DNA from 3 places in the Colwellia sp. M166 genome. Region 2 is predicted to be linked to each of the others. Evidence: riboswitches for the same ligand, from Rfam matches in the RefSeq annotation. Region 2 holds a riboswitch; each other region holds the start of a gene.

The links. A riboswitch is a leader RNA that binds a small molecule or an ion and turns the genes downstream of it on or off. The one in region 2 is predicted to bind cobalamin.
Region 1: another riboswitch for cobalamin. It lies ahead of cobT (nicotinate-nucleotide--dimethylbenzimidazole phosphoribosyltransferase); the one in region 2 lies ahead of bluB (5,6-dimethylbenzimidazole synthase).
Region 3: another riboswitch for cobalamin. It lies ahead of FGD67_RS15210 (TonB-dependent receptor domain-containing protein); the one in region 2 lies ahead of bluB (5,6-dimethylbenzimidazole synthase).

Annotation. Positions count from the first base shown of each region.
Region 1 covers NZ_CP040755.1:3,371,407-3,373,679, forward strand. The annotation lists gene FGD67_RS15185 (histidine phosphatase family protein) at 200-853, shown strand; cobalamin riboswitch at 1,032-1,228, shown strand; gene cobT (nicotinate-nucleotide--dimethylbenzimidazole phosphoribosyltransferase) at 1,395-2,273, shown strand, end outside.
Region 2 covers NZ_CP040755.1:4,532,499-4,534,771, reverse strand. The annotation lists gene FGD67_RS20430 (S8 family serine peptidase) at 1-469, shown strand, start outside; cobalamin riboswitch at 656-931, shown strand; gene bluB (5,6-dimethylbenzimidazole synthase) at 972-1,736, shown strand; gene FGD67_RS20420 (GGDEF domain-containing protein) at 1,785-2,273, opposite strand, start outside.
Region 3 covers NZ_CP040755.1:3,375,808-3,378,080, forward strand. The annotation lists gene FGD67_RS15205 (cobyric acid synthase) at 1-1,048, shown strand, start outside; cobalamin riboswitch at 1,117-1,261, shown strand; gene FGD67_RS15210 (TonB-dependent receptor domain-containing protein) at 1,315-2,273, shown strand, end outside.

The sequences.
Region 1 (2,273 bases), 1.2 Mb from region 2:
TATTAACTGAGATATTTTTAGCTTACCAAAAGGTGGGCGATAAAGATCAATTTTTTGTTGTTTATACCGATGATAATTCAAACTTAAATTATGTATCTTGAAGCGTCATGGGTATACATAAAAATATTTATCATATTAATAGCACAAGCTTTTTTGCTAAACTGTCGGCAATAGCGAGGCTAAAAATAGGAAGAGTAGCTTGTCAGTATTTAATGTTTATTTGTTACGCCATGGCGAGCTTGTACAAAGCGGCATCCTTTGCGGTCGTACTGATATTGCGCTATCCGATATTGGCAAGCAACAACTTATTAATGCCACAAAAAATTTACCTAAAATTTCAAATTGTTATAGCTCGCCGTTGGTTCGGTGTCGAGAATTTGCCACACAATATTGCCAACAACATGAGCTTTCATTGCAGGTGTTGACCGAATTACAAGAAATGAACTTTGGTGATTGGGACGGTAAACCTTATCAAGCGTTGTGGCAATTAACACAGGAAGCTGAAACAACCGCAGCAGAAACAACGTTAACCTTAGGCGATTTTTGGCAAGATCCCTGGCAATGCCAACCGCCCAACGGTGAGTCTATGGAAAGTTTTATGGAGCGCGTTGATAACTTCTGGCAAAATTTACTCTCGCAATTGTGCCAAAGCGAACTCGAAAAAGCGGACTCATTAAATACTTTAGTGTTGAGTCATGGTGGTGTTATTCGATATCTACTGGCTAAAGTATTAGGGCTGCCTATTCCAGGTACTTATCATATGACCAACTTGGATGTGCCTTATGGCAGCTTAATTCATCTGCAAGTTTTCATTGATAACGAAGGTAAAGCTTGGTCTAAATTAATGCTTTAATTGCGCGATTATATGCCCCTAATATTTTAGTCCTTTAGTATGAAAGTTAATTGGCACTCTATAGCAATAGATTGATTTTTATCGTTTTTATTACTTTATGAACTATCTGATATAAAAATAAACCTTGCTATTTTCCCCTAGCTGTCGATAATCGCGGCAATAATTAAATAATGTCATATTCAAATACACTTTTTTAAGCTGCTTAAAAGCATTTAAATTCGTGAGGCTGGGAATGTGGTGAAAGTCCACAACTGTACCCGCAACTGTAAACAGAGCGATATATTAACCACTAAACATTTTCGAAAGAAAATCATTGGGAAGGGATATATCTAGATGCTGTAAGTCAGGATACCAGATGAATATGAACATTAATTGCTACGTCGAGCGGGTTACTCGAGACACTATCAATTTTTTATTGGTGACGATATCACTGATGAAAATAGATTTGCTCCCAAAAACCCCCTAATACTATCGACGTTAATCATCATATACCGATCCACTAACAATTTTTTATTTAGTACGGTCTGATTTAGGTAATGTCATGTTTGAGATCCAAGCGGTTAGTTGTGAACATTCAGAAAAAATTCAAGCAAAAATCGATGGTAAAACCAAGCCATTAGGTGCATTAGGCGATCTTGAATTACTTGCTAAACAAATTGCACAAATACAGCTAATAAGCACGATAGCTGACACCAAAAATAATATTCTCAACGATGACCCAACTGACACCCAGCACAAGTTACAACTTGTCTCTCCCCATTTAACGGTATTTGCCGGCGATCATGGTATTGCTAGCGAAGGTGTTTCTATTGCGCCAAGTGACGTTACTAGCCAAATGGTGGCTAACTTTGCCAATGGTGGAGCGGCTATCAATGTACTTTGCCGACAATTCGGTTGGCAACTGAGTGTTGTTGATGCGGGTATTCTACATCCCCCTGCAGCATCTTTACCGGTTATTAATCAGCGTTTAGGTTATATAACACAGGCAATCAACCAGCAAGCTGCAATGACTGAGGCTCAAGTCGAACAGGGCTTTTCGTTTGCACTGCAACACATCAACAAAATTAAAGCGAGTGGTTGTAATATTGTGGCCTTTGGTGAAATGGGCATTGGCAATACCACTATTGCATCAGCCATTATGGCGGCAATAATGAAAGTGCCTGTCAGCGATGTGGTTGGTCGTGGTACCGGTGTTTCTGATGATGTGGTTAAGAAGAAGCAACAAGTTATTGAACAAGCTTTGGCATTGCATGCTGAAAACTTAGTTGATGCAAAGGCAATTTTACGCTGTATCGGTGGCTTTGAACTAGTACAAATAACTGCAGCGATGCTGGCGGCCGCAGAGAATAATATGCTGATTATTGTTGATGGTTTTATTTGTACCGCTGCGGCTATGTTAGCGATTGAACTGAATGCTAAT
Region 2 (2,273 bases):
CTATGATTGTCGTCCATATAAAGGCGGAAATGCTGAGTCTTGCCCGATAGAGACAGCACAAGCGGGTACTTATTATGTGAAAGTTATTGGATATTCTGCCTTCACTGGTGTGAACTTAACAGGTAGCTTCACTGAAGGGTCAACGGGCGGTGGCGGTGATGCTACAGGTGGTAGTGCCTCAGTAACTGATATCACAGTTGCACGTCGCGCATGGACTTATTACACCATTGATGTACCTGCAGGCATGGCAACACTTGATTTCAATATGAGTGGTGGCACTGGTGATGCAGATATGTACATTCGCCGTGGTGCACAACCAACAACTTCAACTTATGACTGTCGCCCTTATAAAAGTGGTAACACAGAAGCATGCCCATTTACTAACCCAATAGCCGACACCTGGCATATAGGTATCTATGGGTACGTTGCGGCAAGTGGTGTGAGCTTAGACGTAACATACAACCCATAAAGATATAGAAATAACCCCAAACTAGACTCCCAACTAGATTGTAACTAGGGAAGATATTAATTTATCTTCCCTTTTTTTTATCCGTCAACTTGGTCAATCACTCGCCTCGCCTCTGCTGATTTTATCAATAAATACATACGCCAAATTAAAGATAATTTTTTCAATTTATACCGGCAGTGTTATAGTCCTGGTAATTTATTATTAGGTGCTTGTTACTTACTTTTAGTGGGTAAGTTCAGGAGAATAGGGAAATTGGTGAAAATCCAGTACGTGCCCAACGCTGTAATGACGTATTAGTTTGAAAATATCGCAGAGCAATCTTATGCGCTTGCGCAATACCCTTAGGTTTAAAACCGATATTAAAGCCACTGGCAATAAATGCTGGGAAGGTATCAAACTTTAATTTATTTTATCTAAATTTATGTCTTAGTCAGAAGACCTGCCCAATAATGCCAACAAAGTGGAAGGCCGACCGCTTTTAAAGTCCAAGAAGGGGAATATTTTGGATTTATTCAATAACAACACCGCGCAGCCAAGAGCGACGCATCAATTTAATGAACAAGAGCAATATGGCTTATATAAATCAATTTTTAACCGCAGAGATGTTAGAGGGCAATTTCTAGCCACGGAAATTCCAAATGATGTACTAAGCAGGATACTATATGCTGCCCACCATGCGCCATCTGTTGGTTTTATGCAGCCTTGGAACTTCATTGTTATACAATGTCCTGAAGTAAAAACTAAAATACATCAAAGTTTTACCCTTGCTCATCAAGAAGCACAAACAATGTTTGAAGCAAGTAAGCAAGAAAAATATAAGAACTTAAAGCTTGAAGGCATTATTGAGTCACCTATCAATATCTGTATTACTTGCGATCGAAACCGAACAGGCAAAACAGTTATTGGCAGAACTCATATGAAAGAAATGGATTTATATAGCTCGGTATGTGCGGTACAAAACTTTTGGCTTGCTGCTCGTGCGGAAGGTTTAGGCGTTGGCTGGGTTTCAATTCTGCATCATGACACCTTAAAAGCAACACTCGCTTTGCCTGATTCTGTCGTACCAATCGCTTATTTGTGCCTTGGTTATGTTAGTCATTTTCAGAAAAAACCAGAGCTAGAGTCTGCAAACTGGTTACCCAGAAGACCTATTGACGAGTTGGTTAATTTTAATGGTTGGGGCCAAGAGGCTCGAAATGAAAGCGAACAAGCATTAATTAAAGCATTAAAATCAAATCAAGCATTTCCACAATCGTTTCACCCTTAAAAAATAAAGTGTGGCTCTAATTAAGTTCAGCTCAAATAATAGAAGCGTTTATAAACAAACGCTTCTATTTCTACCGTTGTTTTTAGCTTGGTATAAAGCGGTATCAGCCTGTTCAAACAATGCGGTCCAATTAAGCTCATCTTGTCGTTGAGCAATACCAATCGATACTGATATTTTAGGCAAGTAGGCTTTAGAGTCCCTTTGCATTAACTTTAATTGCGATATTGCCAGTCTAATTTTTTCAGCCACTTCATGTGCTTGTGTCATGGTTTTATTAACCATTACAACCACAAACTCTTCACCACCAAAGCGCACAGCAATATCTTGATCTGAGATGGTCGCTTTAATGACTTTAGCAATACGCTGAATCACCTTATCACCAATAAAATGACCAAACTGATCATTTACACTTTTAAAATGATCAATATCAATAGCTAATGAAGAATGAACCTGCTCTATATCGAGTTCTTGTAGCTTCATATCACAGCCTCGGCGATTATATAGCCCTGTTAAAGAGTCAACAATAGCTTCATGACG
Region 3 (2,273 bases), 1.2 Mb from region 2:
CGTCGATTGCCCGGTGATTTTAGTGGCAGACATCGACCGTGGTGGTGTATTTGCTCACTTAGTTGGTACGCTGGCGTTACTTTCTGAGTCAGAGCAAGCAAGAGTGAAAGGTTTTATTATCAATCGTTTTCGCGGTGATATTAAATTACTTGAGTCGGGTTTAGATTGGCTTGAAGAGCGCACAGGCAAGCCCGTATTAGGTGTGTTGCCTTATTTACATGACTTAGCATTAGACGCAGAAGATGCGGTCGCGCTTGATAACAAAGTCATGCAAGCGAAGGTGAAAATTTTTGTGCCGCTGCTACCACATATGAGCAACCACACTGATTTTGACCCATTGCGCTTACAGCCCAATATTGATTTGCAATACATCCGAATAGGTCAGTCGTTACAAGGGGCTGATCTAATTATTATTCCAGGCAGTAAAAATGTCACTTCTGATTTAAGCTTTTTAAAGCAACAAGGTTGGCAGCAAGAAATAGAGCAACACCTACGCTATGGCGGTAAAGTTATGGGCATTTGTGGCGGTTATCAAATGTTGGGTAAGCAGATATTCGATCCTGAACATATTGAATCACATGTTGAGCAAATATCAGGCCTAGGCTTGTTAGATTTCACCACCACGCTAACGCAAAATAAAACACTAAGCCAAGTAACGGCGAGCATGACGTTAAAAGGTGAAACTTGTCAGTTAAAAGGCTATGAAATTCACTGTGGCGTCTCTACGGGCCCAGCGTTAAACCAGCCATTACTGCATATTGAAAGTGATGGTACCGGTAAAAAACAACAAACACCGGATGGTTGTATCTCTGATGACGGACAAATTATCGCTAGCTACTTACATGGCTTTTTTGATTGCCCTGAGCCGACACAAGCGGTACTCAATTGGTTAGGTATAAAAGACATGGCACAGCCGGTTGTTGATATTAATCAGCACAGAGAAATACAACTAGAGCGATTAGCTGATGTTTGTAATGAGCATTTAGCTATGGAAAAAATTCAGCAGATTATTGCTCAGGGTGTGAATACACCGAGTAGTCGCACTTAAGGGCTATTGAAACTGTTGGTCGAATACCTAGCTAACAAATATCAACATGCAAAGAATCTAAACTAGCGACAGTAATTAACCATGTTAGTTACTGTTTAATACAGTAAGTTTGAGGGAAGTAGATGAAATTTCTACACTGCCCCCGCAACGGTGAATCACGTTATTTTTGTATAGCGTAATCAGTCCGAGCACTTGAATTTACTTAATTACACCACGTATAAACGTGGTAAAACATATGATGCGGTGGGCATCATTAATGAGGTCATATGAACATTAAGCAAAATAACTTTTTCAAAAAATCATTATTATCATTAGCTGTTGCTGGTGCAATGTCGACATCTTTTATCGCTTCAGCAAATACTGAAAGTGCAGATGACTTAGAAACAATCACAGTAACTGCGTCACGTTCACCAATGAATATTGCTGACTCATTAGCAAGCCAAGTGGTAATTACACGTGCTGAGATTGATCGTATTCAGCCTAAATCAGTACTAGATATTCTATCAACTGTTGCAGGTCTTGATATTTCAACTTCTGGCGGTCGTGGTCAAGCATCGTCAGTATATATGCGCGGTGCTAACTCTGGTCATACCCTTGTTTTATTAAATGGTGTTCGTATTAGCTCTGCAAGCTTAGGCTCTACTAACGTACAAAATATTGCTCCTGAATTGGTTGAGCGTATTGAAATTGTTAAAGGACCTCGAGCAGCACTCTGGGGATCTGATGCCATCGGTGGTGTTATTCAAATATTTACTCGCAAACTAAATAGTGGAGAACACTTCGTTAGTGCAAATGTCGGTAGCGAAGGTTACAGCATGATTAACGGCGGTGTTGGTATAGAACATGGCGATGGCTTTACGAGCTTAAGTGTTGAGCACGAAGAAAGTGATGGTTTTGATGCTAAAGATGATAATGAAACCGATGATGATGGCTATAGCTTTGACTCTTTTGCTATTAATGGTCAACAACAAATCGACAAATCATTAAGTTTAAATTGGTTAGCACAATTAGACAAAGGTGATACTGAATACGATAGCTCATTTGGTGCTAATGAAAGTGAAGTGAATAACCATGTATGGCAATTAGGCGCCAACTATAATTGGCAAGCTGGCGGTGTAAATAGCATCACACAATTCAGTGTTAGTCAAAACCGTACTTCTAACATTGGTTACGGTAATGGAACAAGCAAAAGTGATGGTACAAAATATGATTCGCGTCGTAACCA